3 regions of the Shewanella sp. Isolate7 genome follow, and region 3 is predicted to be linked to each of the others. Evidence: predicted binding sites of a transcription regulator. Region 3 holds the regulator's gene; each other region holds the start of a gene.

The links. The regulator sigma-54, encoded in region 3, starts transcription at its own class of promoters, with help from an activator protein. The targets are predictions, from matches to a motif close to GTTGGCACGNNNNTNGNNT.
Region 1: L1D47_RS19675 (nitric-oxide reductase large subunit) is a predicted target of sigma-54. The motif match lies at 7,002-7,020, and genes of this name have one in related genera.
Region 2: flgB (flagellar basal body rod protein FlgB) is a predicted target of sigma-54. The motif match lies at 3,715-3,733, and genes of this name have one in related genera.

What each region holds. Positions count from the first base shown of each region.
Region 1 covers NZ_JAKEVJ010000120.1:1,812-12,259, forward strand. The annotation lists gene L1D47_RS19660 (insulinase family protein) at 1-889, opposite strand, end outside; gene L1D47_RS19665 (pitrilysin family protein) at 886-2,313, opposite strand; gene norR (nitric oxide reductase transcriptional regulator NorR) at 2,338-3,873, opposite strand; gene L1D47_RS19675 (nitric-oxide reductase large subunit) at 4,665-6,956, opposite strand; gene L1D47_RS19680 (LpxL/LpxP family Kdo(2)-lipid IV(A) lauroyl/palmitoleoyl acyltransferase) at 7,326-8,252, opposite strand; gene hldE (bifunctional D-glycero-beta-D-manno-heptose-7-phosphate kinase/D-glycero-beta-D-manno-heptose 1-phosphate adenylyltransferase HldE) at 8,358-9,788, shown strand; gene L1D47_RS19690 (hypothetical protein) at 9,785-10,448, shown strand, end outside.
Region 2 covers NZ_JAKEVJ010000069.1:4,138-14,585, forward strand. The annotation lists gene L1D47_RS15970 (flagellar protein FlgN) at 1-303, opposite strand, end outside; gene flgM (flagellar biosynthesis anti-sigma factor FlgM) at 310-630, opposite strand; gene flgA (flagellar basal body P-ring formation chaperone FlgA) at 751-1,458, opposite strand; gene L1D47_RS15985 (chemotaxis protein CheV) at 1,669-2,589, shown strand; gene L1D47_RS15990 (protein-glutamate O-methyltransferase CheR) at 2,727-3,566, shown strand; gene flgB (flagellar basal body rod protein FlgB) at 3,766-4,164, shown strand; gene flgC (flagellar basal body rod protein FlgC) at 4,167-4,586, shown strand; gene flgD (flagellar hook assembly protein FlgD) at 4,597-5,379, shown strand; gene flgE (flagellar hook protein FlgE) at 5,443-6,804, shown strand; gene flgF (flagellar basal-body rod protein FlgF) at 6,991-7,734, shown strand; gene flgG (flagellar basal-body rod protein FlgG) at 7,745-8,533, shown strand; gene flgH (flagellar basal body L-ring protein FlgH) at 8,573-9,247, shown strand; gene L1D47_RS16030 (flagellar basal body P-ring protein FlgI) at 9,259-10,350, shown strand; gene flgJ (flagellar assembly peptidoglycan hydrolase FlgJ) at 10,398-10,448, shown strand, end outside.
Region 3 covers NZ_JAKEVJ010000003.1:62,447-72,894, forward strand. The annotation lists gene L1D47_RS01350 (HAMP domain-containing sensor histidine kinase) at 1-251, opposite strand, end outside; gene L1D47_RS01355 (response regulator transcription factor) at 284-967, opposite strand; gene mgtE (magnesium transporter) at 1,071-2,438, opposite strand; gene L1D47_RS01365 (HPr family phosphocarrier protein) at 2,539-2,814, opposite strand; gene rapZ (RNase adapter RapZ) at 2,807-3,655, opposite strand; gene ptsN (PTS IIA-like nitrogen regulatory protein PtsN) at 3,652-4,095, opposite strand; gene hpf (ribosome hibernation promoting factor) at 4,098-4,385, opposite strand; gene L1D47_RS01385 (RNA polymerase factor sigma-54) at 4,416-5,903, opposite strand; gene lptB (LPS export ABC transporter ATP-binding protein) at 6,037-6,768, opposite strand; gene lptA (lipopolysaccharide transport periplasmic protein LptA) at 6,765-7,307, opposite strand; gene lptC (LPS export ABC transporter periplasmic protein LptC) at 7,294-7,851, opposite strand; gene kdsC (3-deoxy-manno-octulosonate-8-phosphatase KdsC) at 7,848-8,399, opposite strand; gene L1D47_RS01410 (KpsF/GutQ family sugar-phosphate isomerase) at 8,401-9,378, opposite strand; gene L1D47_RS01415 (calcium/sodium antiporter) at 9,412-10,371, opposite strand.

The sequences.
Region 1 (10,448 bases), on a different contig from region 3:
TGAGTGGCAGGTGATAGCCGATCCGTACCTGAGTCTGCACCGTACCGGGGGCGTCGATCACAAACAGCTGCTTGCCGTAGGGGCTAAAAGTATCGACGAAGCTGGCCTCATCCGCTTGCTGCTGGCCCAGTTGGCTCAGGCTGGTGGTAAGCTTCTGCCTTAAGCTGTCATCTATGTCGGGACCTCCCTCCAGCAGCAGGTGCCAGTGGCTCTGGGCCTTGGTCTGCCTGAGCAGGGCGAGCAGCTGAGGCTCATCCAGGCTCTGTTGCAGCGCCCTGTTATTCAAGGCCTTATTGTAGGGATGTGCGCTACCTAAGATCTTGTCGACCCAGACCTGTTCTACCTCGCTGCCGTTAAAGGCCCTGATATGTTTATCCAGGGCGAGCTGGCGCCTGAGTTTGGCCAGATCAAGCTCGCCATAGGCCTCAGGTGACCAACTCTGCACCAGGATGTCCACCGCCTGCACTAGCTCAGATGCCGGGCATTTGAGGCTGAGCCTTAGCCCATGGATGCTGGGGTGTATGCTCAGGCTTTCGAGACAGGGCATGTCGTGGTGATTGGCCAGCTTGACGCTATGCTGCTGCAGCGCCGTATGCAGTATATCGAGGTTTTCATAGGGCGCATCCGGGCTGACGGCCAGCAGGTGTATGCCGGACAACTGCGAGGGCATGCCGGGAAGTCTATGCAGGCTCACCTTGTTTGACAGCGAGATAACCTCGGGGCGCGCCAAAGGAGTAAACTCGCTTCTTGCCAGCGCTGGGGCATTGGTCGGTGCGTCGAAACTCGGCACCTTAGGGGCTTCTACCTGTGTAAAGCTTAGCCGGGTCTGCTGGCAGCCACCGCTTAAGAGTGTGCAGGCGAGGATCAGGAGTACGCTCATCTGTCTCATAGTACCTTCTCCTCCAATGAGTCGGACATGCCGTCGGGGAGCCACTCTAATATCGCCTTACCCCATCGTATGTACCAGGGTGGAAGCAGATCCAGGCGAACGAAACCCGGGCTGAGATATTGCTGGGTGACCCGCTTGATATCCTCCTGAGTCACGGCCGAAATTCGCTCCCAGGGGGCGGTAAGGGGATTGAGCTTATCCCTCTGTTGGCTGGCGCTGAGCAGGTTAGCCAGGCTGACGTCGTTGTCGAGTTTGCTCAGCTGGGCCAGCAGCCAGCGACGCTTGAGCCGTTCAAGTTCAGTCGATGTGACCCCCTGAGTAGCGAGCCGGTCGACCATCTCTGTGATGCGCTGGCTGAGTTCGTCGAGGGAGACCTTGGCTCTGGGGACTAGAACCAGGTTCATGACGCCGAGATGTTGCATCGACAGGGGAACGGAGTAGTGCAGCAGGGTTTCTGGCGCCTTGAGATGCAGTTTCTCCAGCATGCTGGTGCGGTTTTGCAGCAGGTAATCCTCGACCAGTGTCATCGCCGCCGCGTCGGGATCTAAGGTGCCGACCGTGTGCCAGGCCAGCAAGAGTCCCGGCCAGGGGCCGCGGCTATCGACTATCTCGCCTCGCACCGGCTGTCGCTCGACGGCCAGGGGGGAGAAGTGCGCCAGCGGACGACTGGGTTTCTGCCAGCTCCCGAAGTACTGCTCCACCCAGCTCAAGGTTTGTGACGGCAGGTCGCCGACGATAGCCAGCTGCATGGCATCTGGGCGGTAGAAGTCATGGTGGAAACGGCTCAGGCTGGCGGGTGTGGCCGCCGATACATCGTCAACTGAGCCGATCACCGCGTGGCCATAGGGGCTGTCCTTTACCTGGTTGAGCAGAAAGGTCATGGCCGGGCGAATATAGGGCTGGTTGTCTATGGTGGTAGCCATCTCTTCGAGCACGGTTTGTTGCTGATTGCGCACCGCCTCTTCGCTGAGTCTGGGGCGGATGAAGCGATCCGATTCGAGCCAGAGTGCCAGCGCTAACGCCTGGCTGGGAAGATTGACATAGTAGTTGGTGGCATCGAAGAAGGTACTGGCGTTGAAGTAGCCGCTATGGGCGCTCATGGTCTGGCCATAGCTGTCGCCGGGGGCATTCTCGCTGCCCTTAAACAGCATGTGTTCGAACAGATGGGCGTAACCCGATTCGCCTTCGCTCTCGTTGCGCGAGCCTACCGCAAATTGGCTGGAGATGGCGACACTCTGCTTATTGGGTAGCGGCAACAGATAGAGGCTCAGGCCGTTATCGAGCTCATGCCGGCTAAGCTTTTGCTCCAATTGATAGAGAGGCGCCGCCAGTGTCTCCAGGCTTGGCTCACTGGCGATGGCGTTAAAGCCTAGTAGGCTCAGCAGAGCAACGAGCAGGGAATAGCGGCGTGTCTGGCTTGGCATCTTATTGTATTTTCTGAAATTGACTTACTTTAACCCTATCCGTTTTGCCAGACGGTGTAAATTCCCCGAATCGACCTCGAGCTCTCTGGCGGTTGCGGCCCAGTTGTTATCGTGCTGGGTGAGGGATTGGCGTATGTAGTCGGCCTGAAAGGCTTCGGTCGCCTGCTTGAGGCTGCCACTAAATTGTGGCGCAACGGTTTTGCCACTGCTCTGGACGCTGCGCGGCGCCGAGTTGGCGAACTCGAAATGCTCGGGATTGATAAGGCCGTTACTGCCGGACGACTGAGCCCTTGCAAGAATGGCCGCACGGTAGATGCTGTGTTCCAGTTCCCTGACGTTGCCTGGCCATTGGTAGCCCTCGAGCATCGCCAGACTGGCTGGGCTGAGCCTTAAGGTCTGCAGTCCTAGTTGCTGACGGCAGCGCTCGACGAAGAAGCCGCTCAGTAGGGTGATGTCCTGCTCCCTTTCTCGCAGCGGCGGGGCGACTAAGGGAAAGACGCTGAGTCTGTGGTAGAGGTCGGCACGAAAGCGTCCGGCTAACACCTCGTTTTTGAGGTTTTTATTGGTGGCGGCAATGATCCGCACGTCTACCTTGAGGCTGCGATCGTCACCGACGCGTTGCAGATCTCCATACTGTAATACCCTGAGCAGCTTGGCCTGCAATGTCAGTGGCAGTTCGCCTATCTCATCGAGAAACAGCGAGCCCTTGTCAGCCATCTCGAACTTACCGCTGCGGTTGCTGACGGCGCCGGTAAAGGCCCCTTTGACGTGGCCAAACAGCTCACTCTCGGCCACAGATTCTGGCAGGGCGGCGCAGTTGAGGTAGACCAAGGGCTGGGCGGCGCGCATGGACCCCTGATGGATCTCATGGGCGATCAACTCTTTACCCGTGCCCGTCTCGCCCATGATGAGCACGTTGAGATCCGTCGGTGCCACCACGGCGATCTCCTGCTTAAGGTTGTTCATCACCTGGGACTGACCAATGATCTCCTTGGTGCCTTCCTTATTCTGGGTCGTGCCGTCGTCCTTGTCCCACTGGGCCTGCAGCGCCTGTTTCTCCAGCTTGTCGATCAGCAGGGCGTTGTTGAGGGAGGCCGAGGCGATGGCGCTGATCCCTCTGAGCTGCTCATTGGTGAAGGACTTAAATTGATCGGGATCGAAGCCATCTATGGTCACGGCGCCGATCAGGCTGCCGTCGGCCAGCAGCGGCAGGCCGATACAGGCGTGTACCGTGAGGTTATCGCCCTGATTGGGAATAAGGCCGTCGTAGGGATCGGGTAGATCGCTGTCGGCGGGAAAGCGCACCACGTCACCGGCACGGGCGATCGCCTCCAATCTGGGGTGCTCGTGGAGGACGAAACGGCGCCCAAGTACATCGGGACTCAGGCCGTTGATGGCTAATGGGGTGAACTGCTGACCCTTAAATTCCAGCAGCGCCGCGGCGTCGCACTGCATACTTTCCCTGATGGTGTCGAGCAGGCGCGAGAACCTGTCATGATTGGACAATCCCGAGGTGATATCTAACGCCATCCGCGTCAGTTGGGTTTGACTTAGTGCCATGGGGTCTCCGAAATGTAGCACCTATGCCAGGCTGTATCCTTCTCTACTGGCATGCTGCGGTGGTTTTAGATCTTATACCAATCGTAATAAATAATTGATCATTCTAGGGAAGGTGCGAATAAGTCCCGTGCTTGCTCTGCGTGTGCTTAAAGTGGATAGATGCAAGGCACAGTTTGCAGCGAATGGCCCTAGTCCTTCGCAAGAACTGTAACGCAGCAAATACCGCTGTAAGCCTCGCCCTGCGGGGCTTTGATAGCAACACCATTTCGGCGTTATTCAACTTCAGCAGGCCTCGGCATGCCCTCAGTTGAATGCCTTGAACTGTCGCTGCTATCAAAGCCAGAGCTGTGCGGCACAGTTTGCAGCGAATGGCCCTAGTCCTTCGCAAGAACTGTAACGCAGCAAATACCGCTGTAAGCCTCGCCCTGCGGGGCTTTGATAGCAACACCATTTCGGCGTTATTCAACTTCAGCAGGCCTCGGCATGCCCTCAGTTGAATGCCTTGAACTGTCGCTGCTATCAAAGCCAGAGCTGTGCGACGACTTGTTCGCACCTTCCCTAGCTTGTTAAAACGCTCGATAACTGTATTAGTATTTTTAATTGTAGAATAACTACTTATCTAAAATTCTGCTTTGTTCTCAGCCGTTTTTCCTGCGCTATTTCTGATCACATGTTTACTGTGATTGGTATTAGTATATGTCAATTTAACACTAATGTTTATTGTCATTTTTACACTTGCTTTGAGGGTAAAAAGGGGTCGCTATGACCCCTTTGTCGAGTGATGTCAGGCCTTATGCGTTAGCCGACAGTGTTGAATCGGCAACGGGTTGAGTACCCTTGGCACCGATGGCCTTCTTGATGATGTCGAACAGGAAGGCACCAAGGAATAGACCACCTGCACCGAAGATGACGTCACCTGGGACACGCATCCATACCAGTGTCTCAACCAATGGGCTGTGGATCACTTCTGGTGAACGGGCGAACCAGTAGCCATTTTCGATGACGGCGAAGAACTGAGTCAGACCGACTGGTAGCAGTGACATGAAGACCATGGCCGCCAGACCTATGTTCAGGCTCCAGAAGGCACCCTTAAGCAGCTTGTCGTTCCATTGGATCTGACCGGTGAGACCGCGCAGACAGAAGAGCATCAGACCAACACCCAGCATACCGTATACACCCATGAAGGCAGCGTGGCCGTGGGTCGCAGTAGTGTTAAGACCCTGGATGAAGTATAGCGAGATTGGTGGGTTGATCAGGAAGCCCAGTACGCCGGCACCCACTAAGTTCCAGAAGGCTGTTGCGACGAAGAACATGATGGCCCACTTGTAGCGAATCATCCAAGGGCTGGCGTTACGCATACGGTAGCTCTCGATAGCTTCGAAGCCGATCAGTGCTAGCGGTACCACTTCCAGTGCTGAGAAGATGGCGCCCCAGGCGATCACACCCGTAGGTGTACCAGTGAAGTAGAGGTGGTGCAGGGTACCGATAAGGCCACCGGTGAGGAAGATAACAGTGGCGAACAGTACGGCGCCGTTGGCGCTACGAGCACGGATTAGGCCAAGACGTACCAGCATCAGGGCGATAACAGAGGTCGCGAAGGTCTCGAAGAAGCCTTCTACCCATAGGTGAACTACCCACCAGCGCCAGTATTCGGCGATAGCCAGGTTGGTGTGCTTGCCCATGAAGAGGCCGGCACCATAGAAGAGGCCAATGGCGACACAAGAGGCGTACAGTACCCAGATCACAGGGCGCATCTCACCTTGTACTTTAAGGGCTGGGCGGATGGCGGCGGTGACCAGGGTTAGCCAGATTAATAGACCAGCGAGTAGCAGTACCTGCCAGACGCGGCCGAGATCGATATATTCGTATCCTTGATGACCGAAGAGGAAGTTAGTGTCCAGGTCGAAGTACTGTTGTACACCAATCCATTCACCGGCCATTGAGCCCAGTACTACGACTACTAGGGCAACCCAGAGGACGTTGACGCCAAGGCGTTGGAACTTAGGCTCGTAACCCGATAGTGCAGGTGCGATATAGAGGCCTGTGCCAAGCCAGGCGGTGGCGATCCAGAATACTGCTAGCTGGGTGTGCCAGGTACGTGTCACTGAGTAAGGCAGGATCTCGGATAACGGAATACCGTAGAAGTTCTGGCCTTCTACCGCGTAGTGAGCCGTGATGCCCCCTAGGAGGACCTGTAGCAGGAAGAGACCGACCGCAGTAACGAAGTATTTACCCACGGCTTTCTGTGAGGCCGTTGGCTTCTTGAGGAACAGGGGATCTTCTTTGGCGGGTGTTGGCAGCTCTTCATGCTTGCCAGCCGCGTGGTGCCAAACCAGGGCACCGACACCTGCGATCAGGGTAACGATACTCAGGATAGACCAGACGATGTTGTCAGAGGTTGGCGTGTTACCCAGCTGAGGGTCGAATGGCCAGTTGTTTGTGTAGGTGTACTCTTGACCTTCACGTTCGGTGATGGCGGCCCAGGCACCCCAGAATAGGAAGGCGTTTAACTGCTGGCGACGCTCTAGGTCGGGTACAGTGCCTTCTTTCATCGCGTATTGTTCACGCAGAGTAGCAAGCTTAGGATCGTCACCAAAGAGAGACAGATAGTGATCCGAAACCTCTTCAATCGCCTTGACGCGGGTGTCAGACAGGCTGATGTGAATCTCACCATTGGCCGAGGTGGTCAGGCTGTTGTGGCGAAGATCGTCACGCAGAGACTGCTCGAGCCCGGCTTTCTTGATAGAGTCCAGTTCGTTAAAGCTTCTGCCATATTGCGCCTTGGCGGTGATATCTAACCAGGCCTGAGCCTCACGGTGTAGCCAGTCTGCGGTCCAGTCCGGGGCAACGTAGGAGCCGTGACCCCAGATTGAGCCCAGCTGGTGTCCGCCCATAGAGCGCCAAACCAGTTGGCCGCGTTCGATATCATTTTGAGTGAACAGGGGCTGACCCTGAACATCGGTAAAGGCAGTGGGAATCGGAGGTTTTTCGCGATAGATGTCACTGCCTATGCTTAGCAGGACAGAGAATGAAGCGATAAGTACTATCAAGAGTGCTATCGCCGTTAGCCGTTGTTTGTTCATAGAGCCTCTCAGCGCAATATATTGTAGGTGTGGAGTACCCTGTAATAGCATCTAGTGTGCCAATTTTTTAAGTTGTTGATTATTACCGATTAACCTTATATTGGTGTCTTATTAAGTTGTCATTATGACACTTGCGTCAGGGTGTAAAAATGACACCATATGTCAAAATGACAGTGTGTGTTTTGTCTGTGTCGATTTGATACTTGTTGGCTCGGTGAGGTGATGCTTGGTGACAAAAAAGCCAGCCTCAATGGCTGGCTTTATCTGGCGTTTCCCGTTAGGGATAGGGGCTGAGCCTTTAGCGGTAATGTCTAAGTCTTCAGTGTTAATGCCTGAGCCTTTAGCTGTAAGGCGACAGTCTACAGGCCTCTAGCGATAGAGCGACGGGTCATCCTTATTGGGGCGCGTCTTGAAGCGTCTATGCAGCCACATATACTGCGCCGGGCTGCGGCCGATAATGGACTCTACTATGCGGTTGCCTCGCTTGGCATCTTCGAGCTCGTTCTCCCCAGGGAAATCCTCCAGCGGTGGCTGGATCTCTATGGTGTATCCCTTGTCATCCTGATTACGCACCACCACGAAGGGCAATACCTTGGCCTTGCCTAGCTTGGCCAGGGTGGTGGCACCCGTGATGGTTGCGGCTTCCTGTACGGCGAAGAAGGGGATAAAGACGGCGCTTGAACGGCCAAAATCCTGGTCCGCGGTATACCAGATCACATCTGGATTGCGCAGGCTGCGCACCATCTGCCTGAGATCCCGTTTAGGCACCAGTCCCTTGTTGGAGCGCAGGCGCCCCTTGACCTGGAGGTATTCCATCAGCGGATTGTTGTGGGGACGGTAGACGCCTATACCCGGCTGAAATTGACCAAAGATGCGTGCGCCCATCTCCAGTGGCAGGCAGTGCACCGCAAAGAGGATAACCCCCTGACCCGCCGCCAGTGTCTGTTCCACATTTTCCTGGCCTTTAATCGTCATATGGCGCTGAATGCGTTCATCGCTCCACCACCAGGCGTTGGCGATGTCGAAGATAGCCTTGCCTGTCTCTTCGAAGTTTCGGGTCAACAAGGCCTGTTGCTCGGCCGGGCTCATCTCGGGAAAGCAGAGTTCGATGTTGCGTTTGGCAGTGTTGACGCGGCTGCCGGCGATCGCCATGGCTAAGCGGCCTATGCCTCGGCCCAGTTTCATCTGGGCCCTGAGCGGCAGCAGCTGGGTCAGGCGCATCAAGCCGACGCCTAACCAGATGATCCAGTATTTGGGATGGAAAAATTGAGCGGAGAATTGAGCGTTTTCGACCACGGTTGACCCTATGGGGTTTACAAAAATTACTGCTTATTCTAACTCAATTTGTTGGGAAAATTAGGTATAATCAGGGATTAATTTTCGCAAAAAGATAAGTGCCATATGAAGATTTCTCTGCCAGCTTTCGAAAAAGCAAACGTTCTGGTCGTCGGTGATGTGATGTTAGACAGATACTGGAGCGGCCCAACGGGGCGTATTTCGCCCGAGGCGCCTGTGCCTGTGGTAAGAGTGAATCAAATAGAAGACAGACCCGGCGGGGCGGCAAACGTTGCCCTGAACATCGCCGCCTTGGGCGGTCAGGTGAGCCTGGCGGGCATAGTGGGTGAGGATGAAACCGCCGCCGCCCTGACCCAAGGGGTTGAGGCCATGGGCGTTGCGCCTAAGTGGCACAGAGTGGCTCACCTGCCAACCATTACTAAGTTACGCGTCTTGTCCCGCAACCAGCAGTTGATTCGCCTCGACTTCGAGGAGGCCTATCCGGCCGAGCAGAGTCAGGCCTTGCTGGAAAGTGCCGAGAAAGAACTGGATAAGGTGGCCGTGGTGGTCTTGTCAGATTACGCCAAGGGGGCGATAGCTACGCCTCAGGCCTTTATTGCCAAGGCTAAGGCCAAAGGGGTCAAGGTGCTGGTGGATCCTAAGGGCAGTGATTTTTCCCGTTATCGCGGTGCCAGCCTGCTTACCCCTAACATGAGTGAGTTTGAGCAGGTGGTCGGTGCCGTGGCCGATGAGGCGGATCTGGTGGCCAAGGCCAAGCAGCTGATGCGCGATTTCGATTTCGAGGCATTATTGGTGACCCGCTCCGAGAAGGGGATGACGCTGATCACCCAAGATGGCCCTGAGCTGCACATTCCAACCGTTGCCCGTGAGGTCTATGACGTTACCGGCGCCGGTGACACTGTGATCTCGGCATTGGCGACTTCGCTGGCGGTAGGTTGCGACTTGCCTGTGGCCTGCGCCCTGGCCAACACGGCGGCGGGTATCGTGGTTGGTAAACTGGGTACCTCTACCGTGAGTCGCATCGAACTTATCGCGGCGCTTAATCTGAGCCATGGCGAGAGCGGCTATGGGGTGGTGAGTGAAGATCAGCTGGCCTATGCCCTGGAGCAGGCCAAGCTGAAGGGCGAGCGCGTGGTGATGACCAATGGCTGTTTCGACATCCTGCACGCCGGCCATGTGAGCTACCTGCAGCAGGCGAGAGCATTGGGTGACAGGCTTATCGTGGCGGTCAACGATGACGAATCGGTGAAGCGCCTCAAGGGTGACGGCCGTCCTGTCAACAAGTTGGAACGTCGTATGGCGGTACTGGCGGGTCTTGCCTCGGTAGACTGGGTGGTGCCCTTCAGCGAAGATACGCCACAGCGTATCATCTCCAGACTGCTACCCACCAAGCTGGTGAAGGGGGGTGACTACAAGGTAGAAGAGATCGCCGGTGGCAAAGAGGTGATCGCCGCCGGTGGCAGCGTCGAGGTGCTAGGCTTCGAAGATGGCGTCTCTACTACGGCCATCATCGAAAATATCATGGCCAAGCAGTGATCGCAGGGACGTTACTGATCGCCAGTGCCTGGTTCTGGGCGCCCATGCCCCAAGGTCAGGCCCTGGTATGTCAAACGTCTCACATTCATGAGTGTCTGGCCCAGTTACCCCCTGAGGCCAGGGCGCAATTACCCCTCAATTCTCAAACGCTGGTGAGTCAGATGGGCCGCCGCGGTGCCATGGTCAGGCCCCTGGGCGATCCAGGTATTACCAATTTAAGTGTTACTGGCCTGGTGTTGCTGGCCGAGGCGCGCATTCCCAAGTCTTATTCGGCGCTGTGGAACGGCCAGGTCTATGCCCTGCCGATAGCGCAGGCCAAGCAGATGACCCTGGCTCACGAGCTGGGGCACCTGGAGGTGAGCCGTTCGCGCTCCACTTACTTGCAAGCCGATAAGCTAACGCCTTACCAACACGAGTGGCTGGCAGATTTTTACCTGCTCTGGTCGCTTGCTAAGGCGGGCCGGCCGGAAACCTTGGCCTGGCAGCAGTATCACAGACGTAACCTGGAGGTGTTTGAGAACGTGAAGGCGATCTCTCACTGGTCGACGCCCATGCTCTCTCAGCTGCTCACTCGATATAGCTGGCAGGCGTTAGGGGAATTTGAGGATTTCGATAGTCTCATCGACGCCATCTATCCCGATCTGGTGCAATACGATCAGG
Region 2 (10,448 bases), on a different contig from region 3:
GCTGTGTTCGATAAGCGCGGCATTTTGCTCGTTAAGCTGTTTACACTCCGCTAATGCTTGCTTGGCGTTGTCGACTTGGGCAATAAGCTGGGGCTCCTGAGTGAGCCTAGGGAGTTCAGGATGCGCAGCTAATTCGGTATCACCTAGTTTGATCTCATTTAACAACTGGGCCTTTTCACTGGCGAGACGCAGCAACTGATCCGCATCTTGTGCGATCAGCGCATCCTTCTCTGCCGTGATGGTCTGCTTTAAGCTGTCCAGTAACTTGTGTTGATTGGCGATGATATCGATTATCTGCGTCATAACGAATTAGTTAAGATCCTGAAGTTCCTTCTCAAACTGCGCGATATTAGTGGCGAGTTTGTCGGCATCTATCTTATAGCGTCCCTCGGCAATCGCGGCCTTAATCTGTTCGACCTTCTTGATATCGATTTCAGGAATGTCATTTAACTTGGCCTGGGCACTTTGCAGTTGCTGTGCCTGAGAGGTGATAGAGACTGAGTCGCTCTTCACCGTCTGTGATGGAGCGTTAGTGGCAGCAGTCGCACCTTTGTGCTGCGAGGCTTTTGCGCTGGCATTGCCAACCCGGTTGTTAGTGTTTGTATTTACGTGCTTAATATCTATAGGCATTGTGGGGTCCAACTTACATAAATGAGATCAACATACTTGTCTATCGGCACTCATGGTCAAAGCTTTAGGATAAAGTTTCAAAAAACAGTATAAATTTTTGCGCGTCAAAGGTCATCAGGATCACATCCTGACTTCCACCTCGCCAATGCCTGTCACGTGTGCATCAACTGTCTTGTTAGAGCGGCTATTGCGCACCCGTATCTTATCGCCAAGGTTACCATCTTTTAACGCTTCACCGTTGGTTTTTATCTCGAAATTATCGGATCGTGCATAGATGGCAACGATATCTCCCTTGCAGACAAAGCAGAGGTTACCGGCAAACAAAGGCTGATTGGCTGGGATTCTTCGCTTCACCCGGGTGCCAGTCACCGCCGCTGGGTCATCAAATTGCTGGCCCCTGAGTTGGTTCTGCTCGATATAGTCGAGGCGAATTTGATCCGGCTCGATGATATCGCCGGGCCCCAAGGTCTGATTGGCGACCACCACAGGGAAGAGCACCTCGACACGAACCGAAATATAGATCTGCCAGGGGTAGTCGAGATCTGGGCTATCACAGCTGATCTTGACCGTGTTGTTTTTACTGATGGCTCGGTCGCTGGCGATTTCCGCCTTAGGCTCACCCAAACAGGCGGGGGGCTTTAACCGGGTATCCAGGCTTTGGGGGGTAATAATGACCTTGGCGTCCTGGGGTAAGATAATTTTTTCCTGTACTACCTCTGTAGCTAATCGCGCTATGGTCGATACAGAGGGGACACTGGTCGTCTCCGCCGCCTTTAAGGGCAGAGAGATGAGTAACAAAAACAGAAAATATGCAAAATTTACTTTCATAATGAATTGACTAGCTTGATTAGCCAGATTACACCTATACTTCGTTTGAAGCGCCAAGGCTTTGCCATTTTTTTGTGAGAAATGAGTGTCATAAATTTGACAAAGTAAAGGTCTGGTTGTCATATAACTAGATAAAGCAATTAGTATGCCTATACTCATATTTATCATGGGAACGGCTTCGCATTCACCCGACAACAGGGCAAAGGCATTATGTCGAGTATTCTTGAATCAGTTAACAAACGCACCCAACTCGTAGGACAAAACCGCTTAGAACTATTGCTGTTTAAATTAAACGGGCGGCAAAGGTTTGGTATTAACGTATTTAAGGTGAAAGAGGTGCTGCAGTGCCCGCCGCTGACCGGTCTGCCTAAGCTCAACCCTTTTGTGAGAGGCGTGGCCCATATTCGCGGCCAGACGATTTCGGTGATCGACCTCAGCGCGGCTACCGGTGGTAGACCGATTGAAGATACCGAAGGTTGTTTCATTATCATCTCAGAGTACAACCGCAGTGTGCAGGGCTTCCTAGTTAAGTCGGTCGAGCGCATCATCAACATGAATTGGGAAGCCATCATGCCGCCGCCGCAAGGGGCGGGCCGTTACTCTTACCTGACCGCCGTGACCGAGATTGAAGGCGAGCTGGTGGAGATTCTCGATGTTGAGAAGATCCTCGATGAGATCTCGCCGGTTAAGACCCAGATCAGTCAGGAGGTCGACGAGCAGCTGACCATCGACAGGGAGCGTCATTATCACATCATGGTGATCGACGACTCGGCCGTGGCGCGCAAGCAGATCATTCGTGCCCTCGAATCATTGAGTCTGCAGATCGATACCGCTAAAGATGGTCGTGAGGCGTTAGAGAAACTGGTGACAGTCGCTGCCGAGATGGATAACGTGGCCCATGAGATCCCTCTGATCATTTCTGATATCGAGATGCCAGAAATGGATGGCTATACCCTGACGGCAGAGATCCGCGACAACCCGAAATTGAAAGACATTAAGGTGGTGTTACATACCTCGCTTAGCGGCGTATTTAACCAGGCCATGGTCGAGAAGGTGGGTGCCAATGACTTTATCGCGAAATTTAATCCTGATGAATTAGCGGCGGCGGTGAATAAACATCTTAGTTTGTAATTTGTACTAAGTTGGGCCTGAGCCTAAATTTGGTAAGTTTAGGCTTGTATCAGTGAGTTAGCTAATGTATAACGCTGACCTCTGCAACGCTTGCTATAGTGTATGTTGTAGCCTGTTTTCTTTTTTGATATTGGGATATCAAGGTGCCGAATAAATCACTTGCCGAAGCCGAGTACAACCAATTTAAATTATTTCTGGAACAACACAGCGGTATTGTGTTGGGCGACAATAAGCAATATTTGGTTCGTAGTCGACTCGCGCCTCTGATGGGGAAATATAATCTTCCCTCATTATCTGAAGTGGTTAAACATTCGATGAAGCCCACCGAGCGGCAACTTCGTGCCGAGGTGATCGACGCCATGACCACCAACGAGACCCTGTGGTTTCGCGATCGCTATCCCTTCGAGCTGTTAGCCAATAACCTCTTGCCCGAATATGCCCGCTTGGGGCGTCCGCTGAAGATCTGGTCGGCCGCCTGTTCGTCGGGGCAGGAACCCTATTCGTTGGCCATGACTATCTTGGAATACCAGCAGCGTAAGCCTGGCGCCTTGCCGGGTAGTGCGACTATTCTGGCAACGGATCTGTCCCCCTCAATGTTAGAGCGCTGTAAGGTTGCCGAATATGACAACCTTGCCCTGGGTCGTGGCTTGTCCGAAGAGCGCAAACGTCAGTTTTTTGAACCCACGGGCACTGGCTCCATGGTGGTGAAGCCCAACGTCAAGCGTCTGGTGAATTTCAGGGCGCACAACCTGCTCGAGAGCTATACCTTGCTGGGTAAGTTCGACATCATCTTTTGTCGTAACGTGCTTATCTATTTTGCTCCTGAGGCAAAGGCCAAGATACTGCGGCAATTTGCTGCCGCCCTAAATCCCAAGGGCATACTGTTTCTGGGGGCATCCGAGTCGATTGCCGGTTTGACCGATGAGTTTGACATGGTCAGGTGTAACCCGGGTATCTATTACCAGAAGCGGACCTGATGCACTTGCTCGGGCGCAAGTTTAGCCAGTTAAAGTGCTAACTCTCTGAGTTTGCTATCAAGTTTCAAATGCCAGCAATCGCTGGCATTTTTTATGCCTTGCATTTCTATCGCGCATCTATCTGTGCAAGTTACCCAGAGTCGATTTTATTGGCACAAGTATTGCTTTGTTTATGACATTCGTGTGTGGAGGCAATTTTATGGCGATTAGTTTCGATAAGGCATTGGGGATACATCAGTATACCTTGGGGATACGATCGGCACGGGCCGAGGTGATCTCGTCAAATATCGCCAATGCCGATACCCCCCATTACAAGGCGAAAGACCTTGATTTTGATAAGGCGCTGCAGGCGGCGCGCACGGCCCAAGGCGGGCTGGCGATGAGCCGTAGCAACGAGAAACACTTCGACTTGGCGGCGCTTTCTCAGCAACACATTAGTTATCGGGTGCCAAATCAGCCCGATACCGGTGATGGCAACACGGTGGATATTCAGCAGGAACAGTCTGAGTTTATGCAGAATGCGCTCGAATATCAGATGTCGTTAGGTTTTCTTGACGGTAAGTTTTCCGGCCTGAAAAAAGCCCTTAAAGGAACGTAATCATGAGCCTTTTTAATATCTTCAATGTGGCAGGCTCCGGCATGTCTGCTCAGTCTGTGAGGCTGAATACCACTGCCAGTAACATCGCCAATGCCGATTCGGTCTCCAGCAGTGTGGATAAGACCTATCGCGCCCGCCATCCTGTGTTTGAGGCGGAGCTGGCCAAGGCGAGCCATCAGCAGCAGACCAGTCAGGCGGTAAAGGTGGCCGGTATCGTCGAGAGTGACAAGCCGTTGCAGAAAGAGTATTCGCCGGATCATCCATTAGCGGACGCCGATGGGTTTATTTATAAGCCAAATGTCAATGTGATGGAGGAGATGGCCAACATGATCTCGGCGTCTCGCTCCTATCAGATGAACGTGCAGGTTGCCGATGCGGCAAAGTCTATGCTTCAGCAAACCTTACGCATTGGCAATTCCTAGGGGGTAAGTCGTGAGCCTAGTTAATCCATTAAATACTCAGGTTGCGCCAAACAGTTCGACCCAGAGCGCCAAGACGGTGGCGCCTCAGGCTTCCAGTAGTCAGGCAACCACCCAGACCACGGGAAATCCTTTTCTCGACAGCATGCGCCTGCAAGAGGAGTCGTCGATTCCTGAGGCCAAGAGCCAGGAGCTGACCCAGGAGGATTTCTTCTCCTTACTCAGTCAGCAGTTGTCGATGCAAGATCCGTTTAAGCCGGTGGATAACGACCAGATGATCGCTCAGATGGCATCCTTCTCTACCGTGGACGGCATCACTAAGCTCAACGAGGAGATCGTCAATCTTAATACTGTGATGACCTCGAGTCAGGCGTTGCAGGCCTCGGGACTAGTAGGACAGAAGGTGTTGATCCCATCGGATACCGGGCATATTTCGGCGGAAGAGCCTGTGCTGAAAGGGGTGATCAGTACGCCAGAGCCTATCGAGTCGATCACGGTACGCATCGAAGATGAGAAGGGGCAGTTGGTTAAGACCTTCACCGTCGACGGCAGTGATGGCGGCAACATCGATGTGGCCTGGGATGGACTGGATAAGGATGGGGAACCCGTTGCCAGCGGTAATTATTCCATCAAGGCATCGGGCAAAGTCGATGGTAAGAGTGAAGATTTAGCCGTATCGACCTACGCTCACGTGACGAGTGTTTCGCTGGGGACGGCAAGTACCGGCGCGATTCTCAACTTGAGAGGCATAGGCGGTATCAAACTCGGTGATGTTCTGGCCGTGTCTGAAACCTAGACAAAGCAGAGCGTTAGGGCATTTAGGTCCAGAACAGATAACAAATTTTTAGTGAGGTGATTTATGTCATTTAACATTGCATTGAGTGGTATCGCGGCGGCGCAAAAAGATCTCAATACCACGGCGAATAACATCGCCAACGTGAACACCACAGGCTTTAAGGAGTCGCGCGCCGAGTTCGCCGACGTGTATGCCAGTTCTATTTTTGCCAACAGCAAGACCACAGTCGGTGGCGGTGTGACCACAGCCCAGGTGGCTCAGCAGTTCCAGCAGGGCAGTCTGCAATTTACCAGCAATGCGCTGGATATGGCGATCAATGGCGGTGGTTTCTTTGTCACCTCATCAGAAGTGGGCTCGCAAGATCTCTCCTACACTCGCGCCGGTGCCTTTAAGGTGGACGCCGACAGCTACTTGGTTAACTCGGCCGGTGCCTATCTGCAGACCTTCCCAGTCGATAAGGATGGTAACTCGACCTCGGTGAGCCTCACCACCACTCAGCCGGTGAAGATCCCCGATACCGCGGGTAGCCCGCAGAAAACCGACAACATCGGCATTCAGATGAACCTCAATGCGGGTGAGTCTACTCTAGATCCAGCTAACTTTAATCCGAACGACCCAGACACCTACAACAATTCGACCTCGGTCACCATGTATGACTCGCTAGGTGAGCCCCATATCCTGACCACCTATTTCGTGCGCCCACCCCAGGCGGCCTATACCGGCACCAGTAACTGGGTGGCCTTCTACGCGGTAGACGGTAAGCAGGTCGATCTTGCAGGCGCCGCGGGCACCTATGGTCGCGATACCACGGGTGACGGTGTGGCCGACTCGTCCGGCACGGCGGTTAATTCCAGCGGCTGGAAGGGCTCAGTGCTGTCGTTCAACGACACTGGTGCCTATATAGGTAGTGATCCTGCGGTGATCACTACAGAGACGCTCGGGGTCAGTGGCGCCAACGTGTTAGGCCCTGGTACAGACGGCAGCCAGACGCTAACCCTCAACTTCAACAGCCCGACCCAGTACGCTTCACCGTTCGAGGTGACCGAGCTGAGTCAGGACGGTACTACCGTTGGTCGTCTGACTAACGTGGAAGTGGGCGCCGATGGTTTGATCAACGCCAGCTACAGCAATGGCTCAACCGTACCGCTGGCCCGTGTCGCCTTGGCGCGCTTCTCAAACGAGCAGGGACTGACTCAGGTGGGTAATACTGCTTGGAAGGAGAGCCTGGATTCTGGTCCGGCACTGGCAGGTGAAGCCAACAGCGGTACCTTCGGTAGCATTCGTTCCTCGGCGCTTGAGCAGTCAAACGTGGATCTGACCACAGAGCTGGTGGACCTTATCTCGGCCCAGCGTAACTTCCAAGCTAACTCGCGTACGCTGGAGGTTAACAATACCCTGCAGCAGACGGTACTGCAGATCCGTTAATCCCTTAGTGAAATGTGTTGCCCAAGCGGCAACACATTTCCGCTTCACTTGCCGCTTAGCTTTTCCTCCCTTCGCTTCATTTCTATCTGCTTGATTTAAGCAGTCTAACCAAATCCATTGCTTGGCATGATGTTTGCTTTGTTCTGTTATTAGACAGTTTTAGTTGAAACATTGACGGAGCAGCAAGTGGATAAATTACTCTATGTCGCCATGAGTGGCGCCAAGCAGAATATGCATTCGCTGGCAGTGCGTGCCAACAACCTTGCCAACGCCAATACCGACGGCTTCAAGTCGGATCTTGAGCAGGCCAGATCAATGCAGGCCTTTGGCGAAGGCTTGCCGACGCGTGTGTTTTCCATGACAGAGAACCCGTCGGCCAACTTTGCCGCCGGCCCTATCAAGACCACGGGCCGGGATCTCGATATCGCGGTGAAGGGTGATGGTTGGATAGCCGTACAGGCCGTCGATGGTAGCGAAGCCTACACCCGCTCAGGCAGCTTGAGTTTCGATACCTCGGGTCTGCTGCGAAATGATAGAGGCAACCCCATTATGGGAGATGCCGGTCCCATCGTATTACCGCTTCCTATCGAGAAGGTCGAGATTGCCCAAGATGGCACCATCTCGGTCAGACCGCTTGGCTCTACCGCCGAGGTGATCGAGGAAGTTGGCCGCATCAAGTTAGTCAACCCTGGCAATCAAAACCTGATGCGTGGAGAGGACGGTCTGTTCCGTCAAATGTCTGGCGTGAATGCCGCGGCCGATCCCAATGTTGCCGTGGAGAGTGGGGCTATTGAGGGCAGCAATGTCAATGCCGTCGACGAGATGGTCTCTTTAATCGATCTGCAGCGTCAGTTTGAGATGCAGGTCAAGATGATGAAAACCGCCGAAGAGATGGATCAAGCCTCTTCGTCATTAATGCGCATTAGTTAGGAGATAGATTATGCATCCGGCGTTATGGATTAGTAAGACTGGCTTAGATGCCCAGCAAACAGATATCTCGGTGATCTCCAACAATGTGGCGAACGCGAGCACAGTTGGATACAAGAAGAGCCGAGCCGTCTTCGAAGACCTGCTCTATCAAACCGTCAACCAGGCGGGGGGGATCAGCGCCTCTAATACTAAGCTACCCAACGGCCTGAACATAGGTGCGGGGACCAAGGTGGTGGCGACTCAGAAGATGTTCACCCAGGGCAATATGCTGACCACAGATAACTCACTGGATCTGATGATCGAAGGTCCGGGTTTCTTCGAGGTGCAGCTGCCCGACGGTACCACTGCCTATACCCGTAACGGTCAATTTACCCTGGACGATACCGGGCAGATAGTGACCCCAGGCTCGGGTTATGTGCTGCAGCCTGCCATCACCATCCCAGATGATGCCACTAGCATCACCGTCTCTGCAGAAGGTGAGGTGTCGGTAAAGACCCCAGGCGCGGCGGAAAACCAGGTGGTAGGCCAGCTGAGCATGTCAGACTTTATCAATCCGAGCGGCCTGGACCCTATGGGGCAGAACCTCTATCTGGAAACCGGTGCCAGCGGCACGCCTATTCAGGGCACGGCATCACTGGATGGTATGGGCGCCATTCGTCAGGGGGCGCTCGAAACCTCTAACGTTAACGTGACCGAAGAGCTGGTGAACCTGATCGAGAGTCAGCGTATCTACGAAATGAACTCTAAGGTGATCTCGGCCGTCGACCAGATGCTCTCTTACGTCAATCAGAATTTGTAGAGGTTTGATATGACTAAGTTTGAATTGACTAAGTTTGATATGGCTAGGTCATTCGTCTTAGTGGTCGCGCTGGCGTTGGTGGGCTGTGCCTCAACCAACCAGAAGCCGATCGCCGACGATCCCTATTATGCTCCCGTGTATCCCGAGGCGCCGCCGACCAAGATCGCCGCCACGGGCTCCATGTATCAGGACAGCCAGGCCTCAAGCCTCTATTCGGACATCAAGGCGCTTAAGGTTGGCGACATCATTACCGTGATCCTGCAAGAGTCGACCAAGGCGAAGAAGAGTGCCAACAACGAGCTAAAGAAGGGCTCAGATCTGACGCTGGATCCCATCTATGCCGGTGGCGGCAACGTCACCATCAGCGGCTCGCCTATCGATCTGCGCTACAAAGACAGCATGAACACCAAGCGTGAATCAGACGCCGACCAGAGCAACAGCCTGTCGGGCAGCATATCGGCCAACGTGATGCAGGTGCTCAACAACGGTAACCTGGTGATCCGCGGCGAGAAGTGGATCACTATCAATAATGGCGATGAGTTTGTCAGGCTCACCGGCATAGTGCGCTCGCAAGATATCCGTCCCGATAACACCATCGACTCTCAGCGTGTGGCCAATGCCCGTATTCAGTACAGCGGTACAGGTACCTTTGCCGATGCGCAGAAGGTGGGTTGGTTGAGTCAGTTCTTTATGAGCGACTGGTGGCCCTTCTAAGGAGCGATGCCATGAAGATGAAAATAATATTGGCCTGTGCCCTGATGGTGTTTTCTAGCGTCAGCTCGGCCCAGCGCATCAAAGATATCGCCAACGTGCAAGGGGTGCGTAGCAACCAGCTGATAGGCTATGGTCTGGTGGTTGGCCTGCCTGGCACAGGCGAGAAGACACGCTATACCGAGCAGACCTTTAAGACCATGCTGAAAAATTTCGGCATCAATCTGCCGGATAACTTTCGTCCTAAGATCAAGAACGTCGCCGTGGTGGCGGTAAGTGCCGACATGCCCGCCTTCATTAAGCCGGGGCAGACGCTGGACGTGACCGTATCAAGCCTGGGTGAGGCCAAGAGCCTGCGCGGCGGCACACTATTGCAGACCTTCCTCAAGGGGGTCGACGGCAATGTATACGCGATTGCCCAGGGCAGCATGGTGGTCAGCGGCTTTAGCGCCGAAGGACTCGACGGCTCTAAGGTGATTCAAAACACGCCGACCGTCGGCCGTATTCCCAATGGTGCCATCGTCGAGCGTACCGTGGCGACGCCATTTTCCACCGGCGATCATCTGACCTTTAATCTGCGCCGCGCCGATTTTTCGACGGCCAAGCGTCTCGCCGACGCCATCAATGATCTCCTGGGCCCAGGGATGGCTCGTCCATTAGATGCCGCCTCGGTGCAGGTGAGCGCGCCGCGGGATGTGTCTCAGCGAGTCTCGTTCCTGGCGACGTTGGAAAATATCGAGGTGGAGCCAGCATCTGAATCGGCCAAGGTGATCGTCAATTCTCGTACCGGCACCATAGTGGTGGGCAAAGACGTGCGTCTGCTCCCTGCGGCGGTGACCCATGGCGGCCTGACGGTAACCATCGCCGAGGCGACCCAGGTATCGCAGCCTAACCCGTTGGCAGGCGGTAATACCGTGGTTACCAGCGAAAGCACTATCGATGTGTCCGAAGAAGACAATCGCATGTTCCTGTTCAACCCTGGCACCACCTTAGATGAGTTGGTCAGGGCGGTGAATCTGGTCGGCGCCGCGCCTTCGGATGTATTAGCCATCTTAGAAGCGTTAAAGGTGGCAGGTGCTTTGCATGGTGAGCTTATCATCATCTAAATTTTGTCGCAGACGAGTTAGTCGTCGCCAAGGTATCGGGACTGAACATGGATAAGCTGTCAAACGCATCGCATTTCTTGGACATAGGGGGCCTGGAC
Region 3 (10,448 bases):
AGATCGGCAATGGTTTGATATTCCTTGGGTAGGGTGTCCGGATCATTGTAGGCAACGATCGTGGTGCTTAAGACCAGCGGCGACATGGCGCCCTGTTCGAACGCCGTCTGAGCACTGGGGGCGATCTGCTCCAGGGTGCGGCGGTTGAGTTCATCTTCGACCCAGTAGAGGATGATGATACTCAAGATATAGAGGATCGCGGCCACCAGGAGGGCGATGCTCCCGAAGTAGAAACTGAGTTTACGAGTCATACTCTTGGCGGTTTTTCGCACCTGTTGGGCCTCTATTGATTCACGTCTAACCGAAAGCCTATCTTAGGCACTGTCAGTATGATGGGGGTGTCGAAGGGTTTATCCACCTGGTTTCTCAGCTGGTACATGTGGCTGCGCAGGATATCGCTGTTGGGAGGCTCTTCCCCCCACAGATGCTGCACTATCTCCTCCCGCTTCACCACATTGGGGGCGCGGGAGATCAGCAGGTGCAGGATCTGGTAACCACTGGGAGTCAGCTGCAGTTTCTTGCCATCGCGGTAGGCGGTATGCTCGGCGATGTTGAGGGTGAGCGGCCCACACTGCTGGCAGCCTTGAGCGACCCGTCCCAGCTGGCGTTTGATTAATGCCAGCAGGCGCACATGCAGTTCATCGAGATCGAAGGGCTTGGTCAGGTAATCGTCGGCGCCGCTGTGAAAGCCTTGCAGCAGATCCTGTTTGTCGTCCAGCGCCGTCAGCATCAGGATTGGGACGCTGGAGCCTTGCTCTCTCAGGGCCTTGGCCACGGCATAGCCGTCCATCTTGGGCAGCATGAGATCCAGTACTATGGCGTCGAAGTGTCCCTCGGTCGCGAGGCGCAGGCCGAGTTCGCCGTTGCTGGCGTAATCCACCTGAGCCCCCTGGGCTTCCAGGTAGTCTCCCAGGACGCCGGCGACATCGGCATTATCTTCTATGATGAGTATTTGAGTATTTTGCATGGCTTTTCTCTCGCCGGTGACTCTACCTATCCTAGCGTGAAAAAGATGTCGTTAACATTGAAATTCAAGCGCATCCGATTGGGCTTTGGGATGCACTCGAGAATCAATTCAGCAGGAACAGGGTGGCGAGGCCGAGGAAGGCGAACAGGCCAATCACATCTGTGACTGTGGTGAGCACCATGCCGCCGGCCAGCGCGGGATCAATATTAAACTTCTTCAGCAGCAGGGGAATGCAGGCGCCAGCCAGACCGGCCACCGTCATGTTGATCAGCATGGCGCCGCCGATCAGTCCGCCCAGGGCGATATCGCCCTTCCATAGCCAGATGGCCGCAAACACCAGCAAGGACCAGAGCAGGCCGTTGAGAAAGCCGATAGCCAGCTCCTTGCCGATCAGCCAGCGGGAGTTACTCTGACCTATCTGTCCCAGGGCGATACCGCGTATCACCAGGGCCAGGGTCTGGTTGCCCGCCACGCCGCCCATGCTGGGTACTATGGTCATCAAGATGGCGATGGTGGCAAACTGCTCCAGGGTGTTCTCGAACATGTTGCTGACCGAGGCGGCCAGCAGCGCGGCAAACAGGTTGATGGTCAGCCAGAGGGAGCGCCTCAGGGTGCTCTTGACCACAGGGCCGAAGGTATCGGTATCGTCATCCATACCCGCCATCCCCATCATGGAGTGTTCGGCGTCCTCACGGATCACGTCGACGATATCGTCGATGGTGATACGGCCCAGCAGACGATTGGTTTCCTCTTCCACCACGGGCGCCGAGACCCAGTCATGGCGTTCGAACAACTGGGCGACTTCGCCGTCGTCCATGGCCACGGGGATCCCCTCGAGATCGTCGTTCATGATCTCTCGCACCGAGGCATTAGGATCGCAGGTGAGCAGGTCGGTAATGCGTACGCCGCCCAGCAGGCTGTCGCGCTTGTCCACCACATACAGGGTATCTGTGGCATCGGGCAGCTCGCCGCGGATCCTCAGGTAACGCAGAATCACATCTATGGTGACATCGGGCCGCACTGTCACGGTATCTGTGTTCATGATACTGCCGGCGGTATCTTCCGGATAGGAGAGCGCCTGCTCCACCCTGGCCCTGTCTTGCGCCGTCATCGACTGCAACACCTGATTGAAGACGCTGTCGGGCAGGCTACGCAGTATGTAGGCCAGATCGTCGGTATCCATGCCTTCGGCCGCCTTGGCGACCCGCTCGGGACTCATCTGGGTGATCAGGGTATCTTTGAGCTCTTCACCCAGCTCGTCGAGGATCTCCCCCGTGTGCTGCTGGTCGATCAGCTGCCAGAGCACCTGACGGGTGCGCGGCGGCGAAGATTCCAGGATGAATGCGATATCGGAGGCGGCCATGTCGTGCAGCATGCTGCGCACATGGACAAACATGCCACTGCCTAAGGCTTGAGTCAGCTGATTAAGGCGTTGATCTGTGGTCTCACTATCTAACACTTCGATCGGCATAGCTCCTCCTTTGGCAGTTGATTGAACGGCATGGGCGGTAGGCTTGTAAGTCTATGATAAGTATAGGACGAAATTAAGCTGGTACCGGAAAGCGAGCCGATTATACGGCCTCATCGAATTTGGCGTCAATAAGGGCGCTGATGGCATCTAGGGCCGCCTGGGCATCTTTGCCTTCGCTGGTGATGGTGATGGTTTTGCCCATGCCGGTCTCGAGCATCAGGAGGCCGAGTACGCTGGCGGCGGAGGCCTGTTTATCGCCCTGAATTAGGGTGACCTCGGCGTCGAACTTGGCGGCGAGTACCGCCAGCTTGGTCGCCGCCCTGGCGTGTAGCCCCAGTTTGTTACAGATGGTCAGCTGGCGAGCCAACTTAGTCATGCTTTAGCTCTCTGTGGCGAGCCTGTACCTTATGCTGCCCCTTGTTAAACAGCTTGGCGAGCTGGTCGGTCACATAGACAGACCTGTGCTGACCGCCGGTGCAGCCGATGGCGATGGTGAGGTAGCTGCGGTTGTTGCGCTCGAGGTGAGGCAACCAGGTCTCCAGCAGGTTTTCGATCTGCCAGATGAACTTGTTGACCAGTGGCTGCTGACTGAGAAATTGCTGCACAGGCTCGTCCAGGCCGGTTAAGGGCCTCAGCTCCGGCTCCCAGTGGGGGTTGGGCAGGAAGCGTACGTCGAACATGAAGTCGGCTTCGCTTGGCATGCCATATTTAAAGCCGAAAGATTCGAAGTTGATCACCAACTCTTTATCCACAGTGCCAAGCAGGATCTCGCGAACCTTGTCGCTTAGCTCATAGATGTTGAGGTTGGAGGTATCTATGTAGTGATCCACCAGTTTAGCGATGGGATCCAGTAACTTACCTTCGAGCTGTATCGCCTCCTTGAGGGAGACCTTAGAGCGTGACAGCGGGTGTAGTCTGCGGGTCTCGCTATAGCGCTTGAGCAGCACGCTGTCGCTGGAGTTCAGGAAGAAACTTAAGATTTCGGTATCTTTGGGAAGCTTGGCCAGCTGCTTTTCCAGCTGGATCTCTTCGCTCGGCATATTGCGCACGTCGACACTGATGGCCACGAGATCGTTGCGTCCCTTGAGCTGCTCCAGCAGGGACTCCATCATCTGCAGTGGCAGATTATCGACACAGTAATAGCCTAGATCTTCTAAGACCCTAAGCGCGACGGATTTTCCCGATCCTGAGCGTCCTGATACCAAAACCAATTTCATTGGGTGATCACCTGATAGAGTTCGGATTCATCTTGGGTCTTTCTTAGCTGCTTAATGATCGCCTTATCATTGAGCTTCTCGGCCATGGCGGCCAGGGTGCTAAGATGTTGCTCGCATTGATCTGCGGGCACTAATAATGCAAAAAGGATATCGACGGGCTGATTGTCAATGGCATCGAATGCGATTGGTTCAGCACATTTCACCAGTACGGCCACGGGTTGATCTATGTTGGTCAGCCGCCCGTGAGGAATCGCGATACCATTGCCTATACCTGTGCTGCCCATTTTCTCTCGAGCCAGAAGGCTTTCAAAAATTTCTTGAGAGGAGAGGGTAGGGTACTGGACAGCGGCTAAGTCGCTGATAAGCTCCAGTACCTTTTTCTTACTGCCCGGAGTGGCGCAGGTGGTGCACTCCGGCCGCAGGATGGTACTCAGTTCCATCGTTAATGTTTAGTAAGCTTCTCTTTGTGTTTAATGACCTGACGATCGAGTTTGTCAATCAGGGAGTCTATCGCGGCATACATGTCCGCATGTTCGGATGTTGCGAACACTTCTCCGCCGCGGAGATGTAACTTTGCCTCAACCTTCTGTTGCAACTTTTCGACATTTAATACAACGTGCACATTATTGATCTGATCGAAATGACGTTCAAGCTTTGTGAATTTCTCTTCGATGTAGCTTCGTAGAGATTGGGTGATCTCGATATGGTGCCCAGTCAGGTTTATTTGCATAAAGATAGTCCTCCAGTTTCCAGGTTTGTTTTATAAGCTCTTGCGCTGATTCGACGGCGGTATCAGCATCGCTTCGCGATACTTGGCAATGGTGCGTCTAGCTACCTTGATACCCTGTTCGGCCAAGAGTTGAGCCATCTTGCTGTCGCTCAATGGCTTTTTCTGGTTTTCCGCAGCAACCAGCTTCTTGATGAAGGCGCGTATTGCTGTTGAAGAGCACTCTCCGCCATCGTCGGTACCGACGTGACTGGAGAAGAAGTATTTGAGTTCGAAGATCCCTCTCGGGGTATGCATATATTTTTGTGTGGTCACACGTGAGATGGTGGACTCGTGCATCTCCACCGCCTCGGCAATGTCGTTCAGTACCATGGGCTTCATCGCCTCTTCACCAAATTCGAAGAAGCCTTGTTGGAAGTCGACGATACAGTTGGTCACCTTGAGCAGGGTCTCGTTGCGGCTCTCCAGGCTCTTAAGGAACCATTTGGCTTCCTGCAGGTGGCCACGAATAAACTGGCCATCCGCCTGGCTCTTGGTGCTGCGCGCCATGGCGGCATACTGCTGATTGACGTTGATCTTGGGCATGCTGTCGGGATTAAGCTCGACCACCCAGCGCCCCTTCTTCTTGGTGACGGTCACATCCGGGATCACATACTCGTCGCGGCTGGCGGTGATGGCGAGACCGGGACGGGGATTGAGTGTCTGGATCAGGGCGATGGCATCCCTTAGGTCATCTTCTTTGAGCTTGGTCTTGCGCATCAACAGACGGAAGTCGCGGCCGGCGATGAGATCCAGATGTTCCTTGATCAGCATGCGGGCGTTGGCGATGTGCGGCGTGTCGTCGCTGTATTGGGCGAGCTGAATCGTCAGGCATTCGCTGAGATCCCTCGCCGCCACGCCGATGGGATCGAAGTGTTGTACCCGCTTGAGTACAGCCTCGACCTCGTCGAGTTCGATCTCAGGATCGCCCATGGCTTCGAGAATATCTTCACAGGTCTGGGTCAGGTAACCACGCTCGTCGATGGCATCTATGATGGCGGTGGCGATGGCCAGATCGTTATCGGAAAAGGGGGTCAGGTTCTTCTGCCACTCAAGGTGTTCATACAGGCCTTCGCTGGTTTCACCCTGAAAAGGCATGTCGTCGTCACGCATGGCGCCCGAGCTGGAGTTGGGCGAGGCGGTATAGACCTCGTCCCAGGTGGTATCGACCGGCAGCTCGTCTGGCATGGAGTCCTGGGTCAGGGCGTCAGAGGTCTCGACACCTGAATTATCCTGGCTCGAATCCAGCTCTATCTTGTCGTCGTACTTGTTATCGAAGTTGTCGCTGACGGTATCATCTTGCAGCTCGACATTGGCGCTCTCCTGCTCTTCGTCCAACTCCAGTAGCGGGTTAGATTCTAATGCCTGCTGGATCTCCTGCTGCAACTCTAATGACGACAACTGCAACAGACGAATGGCCTGTTGTAGCTGGGGCGTCATGGTGAGATGCTGACCCATTTTGAGCTGAAGTGACGCTTTCATCGTACTGCTATTCCCTTGTTTCTAATTATAAAATGAGAAAGCTCTGGCTATATGTGCCGGACAAATATATCGAATAGTCGCTAAGGCCACAATCTAAGATAGGTTTTTCTGTGTGGCCCCGTTATAAGATTAACTATAGCTTGAATTGTTCACCTAAGTACACTGCTCGTACTTGCTGGTTGTCTAAGATTTCGGCGGGTGTGCCTTCGGCGATCAGATTACCATGGCTGACGATATAGGCTTTCTCACAGACATCTAGTGTTTCGCGCACATTATGGTCGGTGATCAACACCCCCAGGCCACGATTCTTAAGCTGCTCGATGATCTTCTTGATGTCGATGACCGAGATGGGATCGACCCCGGCGAAAGGCTCGTCGAGAAGAATAAACTTAGGGTTGGCGGCCAGCGCCCTGGCGATCTCTACCCGGCGACGTTCACCACCTGAGAGTGCCATGCCGTGGCTGTCACGGATGTGGGTGATATGGAACTCTTCCAGCAGGTGTTCCAGTTCCTCTTCGCGGCCGTCGTTGTTCAGATCGCTGCGGGTCTGCAGTACGGCCATGATGTTGTCGCGTACCGAGAGCTTACGAAAGATGCTGGCTTCCTGAGGCAGATAACCTATGCCCTTGCGGGCGCGCAGGTGCATGGGATCCAGCGTCAGGTCGTCATCGTCGATAAAGATGCGGCCCTTGTCGCTCTGCACCAATCCGACGACCATGTAGAAGGTGGTGGTCTTGCCGGCGCCGTTTGGCCCCAGCAGGCCGACGATCTGCCCGGTCTTGACCGTGAGGCTCACGTCTTGGACAACGGCACGACTCTTATAGCTCTTGGCGAGGTTCTCCGCCTTCAAGGTTAGGTGTGTCATTGCTTTTCCTGTTTGGGCTGTTCGGGTTTCTGTTCTGGCTGGATCTGCTCCTGATAGTTCTCAGGCTGAATGATGGTGATCACTCTGTCTTTGCCGCTGCTCTCGGCGATCAGCTGTTGCTGCTCTATGTTGTAGCGGATCTGCGAACCTGTGACCTGGCTGCCTTCCTGTTCCAGGGTGGCGTCGCCGATCAGTGTCAGGGTGCGGCTGGAAAGCTCGTAGCGTATCTCCTTGGCACTGGCAGATGCTGGGCGGCCATCTTCCATCACCTGAGAGTAGGTGGCTGGGTTGCCGGTGGCGATGAGGATCTTGCCGCTATTCTTCTCTTTGCTGAAGGCGCGCAGCTTACTGGCCAAAATCTTGATTGAGCCTTGTGTGACTTCTACCGGACCGTGGAAGATGATCTGGTTGTTCTTGATGTCGGCTTCCTGGCTGGCGGCAGAGATCTTAACCTCTTGCAGCAGGTCGTTTACCTCGGCGTGGGCGCCAATACTGACCAGGGACAGCAGGCCAGCAAGAATAAGGCTATTTAGTTTCATATGTTCCTTCTACCTGACTCGTCAGTCGTATATTTTGTGCGTTGAGATCGGCATATAAGCCTTCCCCGGTAATGAGGAAATCTTGCCCTGTGACCCGAATGCTTCTGTCGGATGTCATAATCATAGTATTGAGATCCAGCTCCAGATAGGTGGTCTCTATGGTCTGAATCGGTTCTTCTGGGCTAATGGCATCAATGATAACATTATTTTCCAGGGTGACCCGTCCGCTATTTTTGTCCAGCGTGCCCTTGGTGGACCTCAGGCGCCACTGGGCATCGCCGTTGTCGGGATAGACCAGATAGATGGGCTGGGTAAAGTAGGTCAGGTTGCGCTCGGCATAGTGTTCCATGTGGCTGGCCGATACCCGGCTGTTGATGCCACCCTCATCATTGTATTGCACGCTCTTGAGATCCCGGACGATATAGTCGGGACGATCGACGTTTTTGAGGGCTAGATCTTCGTTGCCCTTTTTCGACTGCACCTGCCAATAGAGCAGCAGTGCGGTGCCGAAGAAGGCGATGATCGCCAGGGTGACTCTGTTCATATGCTCATTCCGTGGGCCGAGGCAAACTTATCCTGACTCAGCAGAATAAGATCCGTCAGTTCACGCAGGGCGCCATGACCGCCCTTGATATGGGTGACCATGTCGGCGTGTTGGCGCACATAGGGGTGACCGTCGGCCACGCAGACAGACAGGCCCACCTTCTCCATCACAGGCAGGTCCACCATGTCATCACCTATGTAGGCAACTTCCTCTGGCGTGACCTTATAGAGGCTTAGCAGCTCCTGGTAGGGCTCTAGCTTGTTGTCGACACCCTGGTAGATGTGGGTGATGCCCAGTGCCGTCATGCGATCTTCCACTATCTGTGACTTGCGCCCCGTGATGATGGCCACGGGAATGTCGCTGGTCAGCAGAGAGCGGACGCCATAGCCGTCGCGGGTATGGAAGGTCTTGAGCTCATCGCCCGAGTTACTCATATAGACCAGGCCGTCGGAGAAGACGCCGTCGACGTCGCAGATCAACAGCTTGATCTGTTTCGCTTTCAGCCAGACTTCGTCGCTGATGGGACCGTAGAAACCTTGATGTGCCATGTTAGATCACCCCCGCCTTAACCATGTCCAGCATGTTGAGTGCGCCAATCGGTCTTTGTTGATCGTCGGTGACGATCAGGCCGTTGATCTCTTTCTCGTCCATCACCTTGAGTGCCTGGGCGGCTAAGATACCGTCGCTGACGGTGACGCAGCCATGGGTCATCACCTCTGAAATCGAGGTCTTGCGCAGGTTGATCTCAGCGTCGATCACCCGGCGCAGATCGCCATCGGTGAAGATGCCGACCAGCAGCCCCTGGTTATTGACCACAGCAGTCATGCCCAGCCCCTTCTTGGAGATCTCATACAGGGCCTCTGTGATGCAGATATCTTCGCTAACCAGTGGCAGCTCGTCGCCCTTGTGCATCACATCGCTCACCTTGAGCAACAGCTTGCGGCCCAGGCTACCGCCTGGGTGGGATAGGGCGAAATCATCTTTGGTAAAGCCACGAGCCTGAAGCAGGGCCACCGCCAGGGCATCGCCCATGACCAGGGTGGCCGTGGTGCTGGAAGTTGGTGCCAGTCCCAGCGGACAAGCCTCTTCCGGTACCTCGATACACAGGTGGACTATGGCGTGTTTGGCCATGTTGGATTCGGGTTTACCCGTTACCGCGATGACCGGCAATCCCATGCGCTTGATCACCGGCATCAGGGTTAAAATTTCGCTGGCCTCACCCGAGTTGGAGATGGCGAGCACGATATCGTTCTCGCTCAGGACGCCCAGGTCTCCGTGACTGGCCTCGCCGGGGTGGACGAAGAAGGCGGGGGTGCCAGTGCTGGCCAGGGTGGCCGAGATCTTGTTACCTATGTGGCCGGATTTGCCCATGCCCATCACAATTACCTTGCCGGTGCAGGCGAGGATCAGCTGGCAGGCCTTGGCAAATTCACTTGAGTCGACATATTGATACAGGTTGTCCAGCGCGTTGCGCTCGATATCGATAACCTTGCGTCCCCAATGACGTAATTGATCTGCATCTACCATCTTGTTCTCTCTATTTTGTCGGCCTAAACGTTATTAGGATAGGAAAAGCGTGATTTGGTACGCGATAAAAGTCGCTAATAACACGCCGCCATGCCAAGGGCGAAGTTGGCGGGCTTTGCCGGTTAATAAAATCAGTATGGCCAGGGCAACGCTGGTTGCCATCACCATGTAAAAGTCGCGACTGCTGGCGGCGGCATCGACCGCGCCAGGGGCGATAAGGGCGGGCAGCGCCAATACCGCTAGAATATTAAACAGGTTCGAGCCAACCACGTTACCTATGGCCAGATCGTCTTCCTTCTTCAGCACGCCTGCCACACAGGCCGCCAGTTCCGGCAGGCTGGTGCCGACGGCGATGATGGTCAGGCCTATGACTAAGTCTGACATATGGAAGGCCTTGGCGATACCCACGGCGCCTTGCACCATCCAGTCGGCAGACAGGGGCAGCAGCACTAGGCCGATGACGAGCCAGAGGATCGCCTTAGGCGTGGGGACATCTTTAGGCACCTCGCTCTCGGCCTCATCGATGAGCGGATCTTTTTCCTTATTGGCGATCGCATGCCAGATCAGGTATCCCATGAGGGCGAAGAAGAGTGCCAACAGCACCAGCCCCTCGATGCGGGTCAGCTGACCATCATAGAGAAAGTATCCTGCCAGCGCCGTGGCGCCAAGCATCATAGGGATTTCCCGCTTGAGTGTCTGTGAGCTTACCGAGATTGCGCCTAACAGCGCGGTGATCCCTAAGATCAACGTGATGTTGGCGACGTTGGAGCCCAGCACATTACCTATGGCCGTGTCTGTCATGCCCTCGAGGGAGGCGGTGGCTGCCACAAACATTTCCGGGGCCGAGCTGCCCATAGCGACGATAGTGAGGCCAATCAACATAGGCGGCAGGCCGAGATTACGGGCGAATGCCGCGGCGCCGAAGACGAATTTGTCGGCACTCCAAACCAGTGCACCCAAACCAGCAATCAGTAAGAAAATATTAAATAGCATTGAAAATCTTTTTATTTAAGAGTCTGCCGCGCATTTTCGCTGGATTTGAACAAAATTGAAAGTATTGCGCAAAGATA